DNA from 2 places in the Paenibacillus sp. PAMC21692 genome. Region 1 is predicted to be linked to the other one. Evidence: riboswitches for the same ligand, from Rfam matches in the RefSeq annotation. Region 1 holds a riboswitch; the other holds the start of a gene.
What was found. A riboswitch is a leader RNA that binds a small molecule or an ion and turns the genes downstream of it on or off. The one in region 1 is predicted to bind thiamine pyrophosphate.
Positions count from the first base shown of each region.

Region 1 (4,659 bases):
ACAGGTACGAGCTTTTGGCTCCTTACCTCGACGTTATGCATATCTCGTTTAACTACACGTCGGCGCAGGACTTCCATGAGATCGGCTTCGCCAAAGCGGGCCATGCCGTCTCCAAGGAAGCGGCAGCCAAGCTGTACGGACGAATGATCGACAACGCCAAGCGGCTCAGCGATGCAGGCGTGCTCGTGTCCGCCGAATCCATGATCAATTATCGGACGCATGAAAAGATCGATCAAATTCATGAGCTGATTCTCGAGATGGGCTGTCAGCGTCATGAGGTTCATCCCATGTATCCAAGCTCATTCGCCCGCGATCTGCCCGTCATTACGAAGGAGCAGATGCGCAAAGCGGTAGAGCTGCTGCTGGATCGCCGCGATCCGTCGGTCTGGATGCTGTTCGGCACGTTGCCTTTCTACCAATGCAGCGACGATGCAGAGGATCGTAGACTGCTCAGAAGATTGGCGGGCGAGCCTAACGTGACGGTCAGGAACGATCCCGACGGACGGAACCGTCTCAACGTCAACTTGTTCACGGGCGACGTGTTCGTCACCGACTTCTCCGACGTGCCGGCGTTCGGCAATATCTCGACGTCCCGCCTCGACGACGTATTCGGCAAGTGGCTGGACCACAAGCTCGCCCGAAGCGTAAATTGTTATTGTCCCGCAGCCGCTTGCTGCGGTCCCAACCTGCTTGTAAAGGATATGTATTACGGCGACGTCGATTTTCACATGCGCGAAGCCAAGCTTGAATAGAAATAGAGGAAGGAGGGATAACCCGCATGTCTATAAGGACAATCGTGCTTATCGCGGTAGGTTTGCTGCTTATTTATTTGATGTTCACCGTAGGCGCGCCGTTCTTGCTTGCATTGATCGTAGCGATCTTTCTGGAGCCGCTGACCGTATTCCTGATGAAGCGATTCCGGCTCAACCGGCTGGTGTCCGCCGTCATATCCAGTACATTGTTCACGGTCATTCTCGTCGGTCTCATCGTGTTGCTGGGAATGAAGATTATCGCGGAGCTGATTGCATTTCTGGAGAAGGTGCCGAATTACTTCGAAAATGCAAGCACTTTTGTCGACAACCTGCTCGTTGACGCCAGAGGGCTGTACCAGAATCTTCCTCCGGACGCCATCGCGACGCTGGAAGAATATCTGATGAGCCTAACGAACACGATTACTTCGATGGTAGGCAAGCTGTCATCGACGGTCTTGGGTTTTGCTTCGACGCTCCCGGGCATGTTTATCTTCTTTATCGTCTTCCTGGTTGCCGTCTACATGTTCAGCTTTAGCCTTAATACGATGAAGGCATCCGTCTTGTCCTTCTTCGACGAATCGTCGCGTTCCCAAGTGGACCAGGTGCTGAACAATCTGCGCAAGTCGATCTTCGGCTTCCTGCGCTCCCAGATTATTCTTAGCGGCATGACCTACATACTCTCGCTGATCGGTTTGCTCATACTTGGCATCAAATATCCTATGGCTATCGCGCTGCTCATCATTATCGTGGATATTTTGCCTATTTTGGGCACAGGCTCCGTGCTTGTCCCATGGGCATCTTATCTGCTGCTGACTGGCGATATCTATACCGGTATCGGGCTGATTGTGTTGTTCCTCGTCATTACGGTATTCCGCCGCATCGTGGAGCCGAAGATTTTGGGAGATTCCGTCGGTATCGGCGCGCTTCCGGCACTGATCAGCCTCTATGTAGGCTTTAAGCTAGTCGGCGTTATCGGCGTATTTATCGGTCCGCTCGTCGTCATTATTTATATGGCGGCAAGGCAAGCGGGACTGTTCCAGCAGAAGATCAAGCTGTAAGTGTTCGGGGAAGTTAGGGTTGACAGCAGCAGCGAGCACGAAGTATAGTCAAACAAGGAAATCCACTAGGGGCGCCGAAAGGCTGAGATAAAGCGATTGCTTTGGTCCCTTTGAACCTGATCTGGGTCATGCCAGCGTAGGAAAGTGGGACATAGGATACCGGCTTGCCGGTCGCCGAAGGCAACTTCGCCGGCTTTGTGCAAGCCTAAGTATCAACGTCATTGCGCGTCTGCGTGAGTGGCGTCGACCATTAACTTTCTTATATGTTGAGTATGCCTCCAGGTGGAATTCCACAAATTCCATGAGGAGGTTTTTTGTTATGCCGATTATGACAACGCCATTGCCGGGAAGCCGCAAGGTCTATGTAGAAGGGAGTCATTCTTCCATTCGCGTCCCGATGCGCGAAATAGCGCTGACTCCCAGCCAGTCGAGAAGCGGAGAGGAGACGCCGAACGAGCCGGTGCTCGTCTACGATGCGAGCGGGCCATATACGGATACGGGCTACCTGGCCGACGTCAGAAAGGGGCTGCCGCCGCTTCGTGAAACATGGATCGTGGATCGCGAGGATGTCGAGCGATATGAAGGACGCGAGGTGAAGCCCGAGGACAACGGCTTCGTATCCGAGGAGAGAGCCAGGACGAGAGGCGCCGAGATATTTCCGAACCTGGATCGCAAGCCGCTTCGGGCGAAGGAAGGACGCAATGTGACGCAGCTTCATTACGCCAGACAAGGCATTGTTACGCCGGAGATGGAGTACATCGCGATACGCGAAGGGATGGAGCCGGAATTCGTAAGGGACGAAGTGGCAAGGGGGCGGGCAATTATTCCCGCGAACATCAATCATCCCGAATGCGAGCCGATGATTATCGGACGAGGGTTCCATGTAAAGATCAATGCCAACATCGGCAACTCCGCCGTTGCCTCCTCCATCGAGGAAGAGGTAGAGAAGATGACGTGGGCGACCAGATGGGGAGCCGATACGATCATGGATCTGTCGACAGGCAAGAACATCCATACGACCCGGGAATGGATCGTGCGCAATTCGCCGGTTCCGGTAGGGACCGTGCCGATCTATCAGGCGCTAGAGAAGGTGAACGGCAAAGCGGAGGATCTCAGCTGGGAGGTATTTAGAGATACCTTGATCGAGCAGGCGGAGCAAGGCGTCGACTACTTCACGATCCATGCGGGCGTATTGCTTCGGTACATCCCGCTGACGGCCAAGCGCGTAACGGGGATCGTATCTCGCGGCGGCTCTATTATGGCAGCCTGGTGTCTGGCTCATCACAAGGAGAACTTCCTGTATACGCACTTCGAAGAAATCTGCCTCATCATGAAGCGTTACGACGTGTCGTTTTCGCTTGGCGACGGCTTGCGGCCAGGCTCCATCGCGGATGCCAACGACGATGCGCAATTCGCGGAGCTCGATACGCTGGGAGAGCTGACGAAGATTGCCTGGAAACATGACGTGCAAGTGATGATTGAAGGTCCCGGGCATGTACCGATGCATTTGATCAAAGAAAACATGGACCGCCAACTGGAAGTATGCGACGAAGCGCCGTTCTACACGCTGGGTCCGCTGACGACCGACATCGCGCCGGGCTACGACCATATTACGTCCGCGATCGGAGCGGCGATGATCGGCTGGTTCGGCACGGCGATGCTCTGCTACGTAACGCCGAAAGAGCATCTGGGGCTGCCGAACAAGGAAGATGTCAAGGAAGGCGTTATCACTTACAAAATCGCTGCCCACGCGGCGGATTTGGCCAAAGGCCATCCTCGCGCGAAGCTGCGGGACGATGCACTCTCCAAAGCGCGCTTTGAGTTCCGCTGGCGCGATCAGTTCCATCTATCGCTTGATCCCGAGCGGGCGATGTCGTACCACGACGAGACGCTGCCGGCCGAAGCGGCCAAGTCGGCGCATTTCTGCTCCATGTGCGGTCCCAAATTTTGCAGCATGCGCATCACGCAGGACATCCGGGAATATGCGGCGCAGAACGGTCTCGATACGGAGGAAGCGATCGAAGCGGGGCTCAAGGAGAAGTCGGCCGCATTTAAGGCCGGAGGCAACGAAATCTATGCGTGACGGGATGGCCGGCGGAGGAGGAGGCGGAGCTCCCGCTGCCATTGCCGGCGCGGGGGGGCAACCGGCCGACGCGAGCGCGACGTCGAAGGACGGTCTTCGCGCGGGCTGGAGGGAACGTTATTCCCGCCAAATCCGTTTCGCGCCGATCGGCGAGGCCGGGCAGCTTCGCCTCCGCGAAGCCAGCGTGTTGATTGCAGGCTGCGGAGCGCTCGGCGCTTCGCTCGCCCAGCATATGGCAAGAGCCGGCGTTGGACGACTCGTGATTGTAGACAGGGACTACGTGGAGCCTAGCAATCTGCATCGTCAATCGCTGTTCGACGAGGAGGATGCCCGCAAGGTTTTGCCCAAAGCGAAGGCTGCGGAGACAAAGCTTCGGCGGATAAACGGAGAGACGATTATAGAGGCGCATGTGGCCGATATGGGCTACCATAATGTTGGCATATTCGCAGCCGATGCCGATCTGATCCTGGACGGAACGGATAACGCGGCTACTCGACTGCTGCTTTGCGACGAGGCGTTCCGGCTTGGCATCCCGTTTATATACGGCGGCGCAACTGCTTCTCAAGGCATGAGCGCGATGTTGGTCCCAGGCAGGACGGCTTGCCTGTCCTGTTTGATCGGCGAAGAGGATGGGGCCGAGGAAGGCGATTCCTGCGATACGCGGGGCGTCTTGTCCGCGACAGTGGAATTCGTGGCCGCGCTACAGACCGCCGAAGCCGTCAAGTGGTTGACGGGCAATAAGGAATCCGTCCGCGGAACATGGTTG
Region 1 covers NZ_CP060293.1:6,436,985-6,441,643, reverse strand. Annotated here, with positions in the region: gene yfkAB (radical SAM/CxCxxxxC motif protein YfkAB) at 1-752, shown strand, start outside; gene ytvI (sporulation integral membrane protein YtvI) at 779-1,810, shown strand; TPP riboswitch at 1,868-1,970, shown strand; gene thiC (phosphomethylpyrimidine synthase ThiC) at 2,130-3,893, shown strand; gene H7F31_RS26190 (ThiF family adenylyltransferase) at 3,886-4,659, shown strand, end outside.

Region 2 (4,659 bases), 1.8 Mb from region 1:
GCCAATAACGCCGAACAGCGTTGTTTTGCCGCTGCCTGATGGTCCGATCAGCGAGACGAACTCTCCGTCCTCCACTCGCAAGGTCAGGTCGCGCAGCACTTCCTTTGTTCCGAAGCTTATGCCAACGCCATTTACTTCAAGCTTCATGCCGCTCTCCCCCTTCCTTGACCGGCGGACGCCAGCGAATGACGATTCGTTCCGCCCACGTTACGAGTCCGAACATGACCATGCTTACGATAATGATCAGAATAACGGCGGCGAACGCCCGCTCCGGCATGAATCCGCGCGAGGACAGAACCATAAAACCTCCGAGGCCAAGCTTCGGGGCCAGCATGTCGGCGATGACCGCCCCTAACATGCTGTACGTCGCGGCAATCTTGAGGCCGGAGAACAGATGAACGGCGGCGCTGGGAAGCTCCAGCTTCCAGAACAGCTCCGCCTTGCCCGCTCCGATCATGCGCATATAATGACGCAGTCCGGCATCCGCGCTGGCAAGACCCGACAGCATGGCGACCGATACGGGAAAGAAACAGACGAGCATGACGAGCAGCGTCTTGGGCAGCGTGCCATAGCCGAACAACATCGTCAGGATGGGTCCCAAAATGACGACGGGCACGTTCTGAGACAGGATGAGCAGCGGGTAGACGCCTCTGCGCACTCCCGGCAGCAGATGCAGCAAAGCGGCGAGCGCAAAGCCCGCCGCCGAACCGCCCGTAAAGCCCAGCATCATTAGCTTCAGCGTCGCCCACGTATGCGCCATGAGGCGCGGCCAGATCTCGATCGCCTCCAGTACAACCGCCGACGGAGCCGGGATGCGCCAGGCATCCACGATTCCCAGCGAGGCGGATGCCTGCCAAAGCGCGATCAGAGCGCCCAGCGTAAGCACGGGCGGCCATAGCTTGGCCCACGCTCCCGTTCCGGACTTTTTCCTACTGGCCATCCGGGTATTTCTCCAGCAGTCGGCCCATGGAGGCGCCATTTTCCGGATTGTAATATATTTTAATCTGGGAAATGACCGAAGCGCAGCCCATCTCCGTCATCGCTTCGTTCATTCGCTGTACGATGTTCAGCAGCTCGGACAGCTCCCCCTCCATCGTCGTCTCCAGCGGAGCCACCCGATAAGTTACGCCCGACTCTTTAATGATATCGATAGCGCGATCCACGAAAGGAAGGACGCTTGCCCCTCCCGGCGTGCTCGGCAATATTTGAATGCTTACCAGCGCGTTTGCCATCTGTTTGTTCCCCTCTCCGAAGTTATCTTCAAATCCGACCGGAGCATCCGCTTCATTGGTCGATCCGTCCTTATATGCCTGACTCCCGTTACTCCCGTTATTCCGGCAGGAACTCGTTCGTGAACGCCTTCTCTGCTTCCAGCTTGCCCTCGAGCAGTCCATGATCGAACATCCAGTTTGCGTAATTCTCCCATATGCTCAGCTTCTGCTCGCCCCAGCGCGGCGCGTCGTCCTGATACTTCGGACTGAGCCACTTCTGGCTGGCACGCACAAGATCCGCGTTCAGATCCGGCTCCGCCTTGATCAGCACTTCAGCCGCATCCTCCGGATTGGCGATCGTGAATTGATAACCTTCGGCCGCTCCCGCCGCGAACGCCTTCACCGTCTCGGGATCCGACTGGATCTGCTCCTCGTTCGTCACCAAGACCGGCGTATAATAATCCAGCTTGTCGCTGTAGTCCGTCAGATAAACCATGTTCAGCTCTTCGCCGCGCAGCTCTGCCTCGACGCCAGTCCAGGCATAGTAGATCCAAGCGAAATCGATATCCCGCTCCACGGCCGCAAAGAAGTCGCTGTCGCCGATGCTCATAATGTCGACCTTGCTGACATCGCCTCCGTCCGCCTGCATAAGGGCGTCGATGACGGATTCTTCTACCGGAGCTCCCCAGCCGCCATAACGCTGTCCTTCAAATTTTTTGGGCGAATCGATGCCTTTCGCCTTCGGCGAGGCGAAACCCGAGGTGTTATGCTGAATGACCGCGGCGATGGAGACGATCGGCACGCCAGCGATGCGGGCCATCGTGACCGACTCCTGGTAGCTGACGCCGAACGCGGCATCGCCGGAAGCGACCATCGCATCGGCGCCGTCTTGTCCCGGCTGAATAATCTCGACGTCCAGGCCGTGCTTCTCAAAGAAACCGTTGTCCCGAGCGACATATAATCCCGTATGATTCGTGTTCGGCGTCCAATCGAGAACGACCTTCACCTTCTTAAGCTCCTTCTCGCCACCAGCGCCGCCATCGCCTTCCGGCTCGTTGCCGCCGCAACCGGCGATCGTCAACGTCAAGGCCAGCACCGTCGCCGTGAGCCCTCTTCCCCATAATCCCTTCTTCTTGTGCAGCATGCGTACTTCCCCTCTCCGCCTTCTATGTCTTCTGGATTGACGTTCCTGCTCTTCCCCTTATTCCAAAAAAACTCGCCCTCCTGATTCAGGAGGGCGAGTTGCAATCGGCTTGGTACGCGCTTGGCATCAAGATTCGCGCGCAGTCCCAACGACTGTACGCCAAATCACGAAGAAGCGCTCGCTTCACGTTCCTACGCCGGCATTATCCGGATCAGGTATACGGGTCGGAATGTTGTCATTCCCTCTCAGCCGGCCTAACCAGCTCCCCGGAGCATATTCGGTTTCGTCAATTACGTAACCAATTATAGCAGACTCCGCGGGTAATGCCAGCATTATTTTCCCATGTTTATCGTTCTATTCGCTCGCCGGCAACTTTTTATACCGCTTCCGCACTCCGATCACAACCATGATCAGCGGAATGGCGACCTGGAAGATGGGCATCATCTTCAACGTCACGTCGAGTCCCAGCCAAATATGAAACGTATTAATGGGCTCCATAAACGACATCGCATAGACGACGACTCCGATGGGGAGCAGCAGATTACGGGTCTCGATGCCTGTCGAGCTGTGAAAGACGAATACGGAAGCAAGGTACAGAGCCGTTATCTTCACGTACAGTCCGATAAACAGAAGCAAGGTCACGATGACGTCGAGGCGTTCCAAGAAATTGGCCAACCGGATCAGTTGCACAGCTTGCAGCAGCGGCAATGAGGTAGCGCCGGCAAGCGCCGGACCCAGCACGCATAGAATCAGCATATTCATGAAGATAAGGAACAGGGATACGCCGCCTTGCGACCATATCGTAATTTTGGTTATCGATTTTTTTTCATTGACCAGACTCCAGAAAACGAACATGACGAAGAGCTGCCCGAACGGAAAGGAAATAAGATCAGGAAAAGCCGCTTGGAGTACGGGCAAAGGTCCATTTTCCATGATGGGAAGGATCTGGTCCAGTTTCACGACGCCGCTAAAGAACAGCAGGAATACAATGATGAGGTAGCTACCGGCTGCAATCGGGAACAACATCTGCACGACCCGAACAAATACTTCCACGCCTTTGCTAGCCGTATATGCCGCAACAAGCAGGATGCACAACATAATCGCCCATTGCGGCGTAAATTGCAGCAGAGCTACGGACGTCAGCTCGCCGACATCCCGTACGTTCCTCATGCATTCGTATGCGAACCACAACGCAAAAACGCAGCCCAGCGCGGCGCCGATCGGTTTGCCGAAATGGATTTTCAACAGTTCCCCAAGGCCAGCATCCGGCGCTCTTCGCTGAATAAACAGATAAATGGTCGTCAATAGAAGTCCCGTCGCCGCGGCAATTGCCATGGCGATCCATGAGTCTTGTTTCGCTTTGATGCCAAGCTCGAACAGCGGCGTGCTGCCGATCAGGAACAATATAATCAGCAGCGCAAGCTGACTCTTGCCGATTTGCTGTCGCAAAGCCATCCCTCCCTTCATTCGATTCCGGCGCCTCGCTACTTGCCCGTATCCTCCTGTATTTGCTTAAAGTTGTTGCCGCTTGATCCGGTTGTGGACAGTTTGAAAGACACATTAACCGATACTGTCGTCGCCGGGAAAGTCTCTCTCCAGTTCGAGACTTCCTGCTTCCATAACTTCGGATATTTTTTGTGGATGAGATTGCCGAAGCCGGCGACATCCGCTTTGTTCGCGCTGATCGCTCTCCAGCCGCTCAAGGCGGTGGAACGGATTTCCTCCTCGATTTTCCGCTCGATTGCTTCGATCTTATCCGGCTTGCTAATATCGCCCTTGCAATTGTACTCCAGCAGCGAGCCCTCGGCCTTGATGTCCACGTCGATTCGCCATTTTCCGTCCTTGAAGCTCGGGATCCGTTTCGACTCCGCCTGTACGACGCGGATGGAGGAATCCTTTTTGGCGGACTTTCGATCCGAGCACGCGAAGCCGACCGTCGTCCTGCCGACTGTATTGTTTAGCCAATTAATGCCGCTGCTTTCCCGATGATCCGCCCATCCTACCAGCTTATCTCCCACGATGAGCCCCAGCTCGTTCAGCCGGATCTTCGATGGCGAAGACGACTGTCCCAGCTGCTGACCGCGTTCCGTGCCGCCCTCCGTTTCTGCCAGGGAGAGCACGGGAAGACCGGTGGCCTGCACGCCGCTGAGCAAATCCATCAGGACATCGTTGATCGTCATTTGACGGAGTGAGGAGTTGTTCGTCTCCTCGTTGCCGATCATCCGGTGGATAGCTTCGCCGGGATTCTGTTCGAGCGGCATCAACTGCTCGAGCAATTGGCGCGCGTTGCTTTTGGACAAAAAT
Region 2 covers NZ_CP060293.1:4,683,490-4,688,148, reverse strand. Annotated here, with positions in the region: gene H7F31_RS18615 (ABC transporter ATP-binding protein) at 1-147, opposite strand, end outside; gene H7F31_RS18610 (ABC transporter permease) at 137-940, opposite strand; gene H7F31_RS18605 (thiamine-binding protein) at 930-1,232, opposite strand; gene H7F31_RS18600 (ABC transporter substrate-binding protein) at 1,330-2,355, opposite strand; TPP riboswitch at 2,526-2,634, opposite strand; gene H7F31_RS18595 (GerAB/ArcD/ProY family transporter) at 2,710-3,804, opposite strand; gene H7F31_RS18590 (Ger(x)C family spore germination protein) at 3,840-4,659, opposite strand, start outside.
Region 2: it holds a riboswitch for thiamine pyrophosphate, as region 1 does, so the genes downstream of both, H7F31_RS18600 (ABC transporter substrate-binding protein) here and thiC (phosphomethylpyrimidine synthase ThiC) in region 1, are expected to answer to the same signal.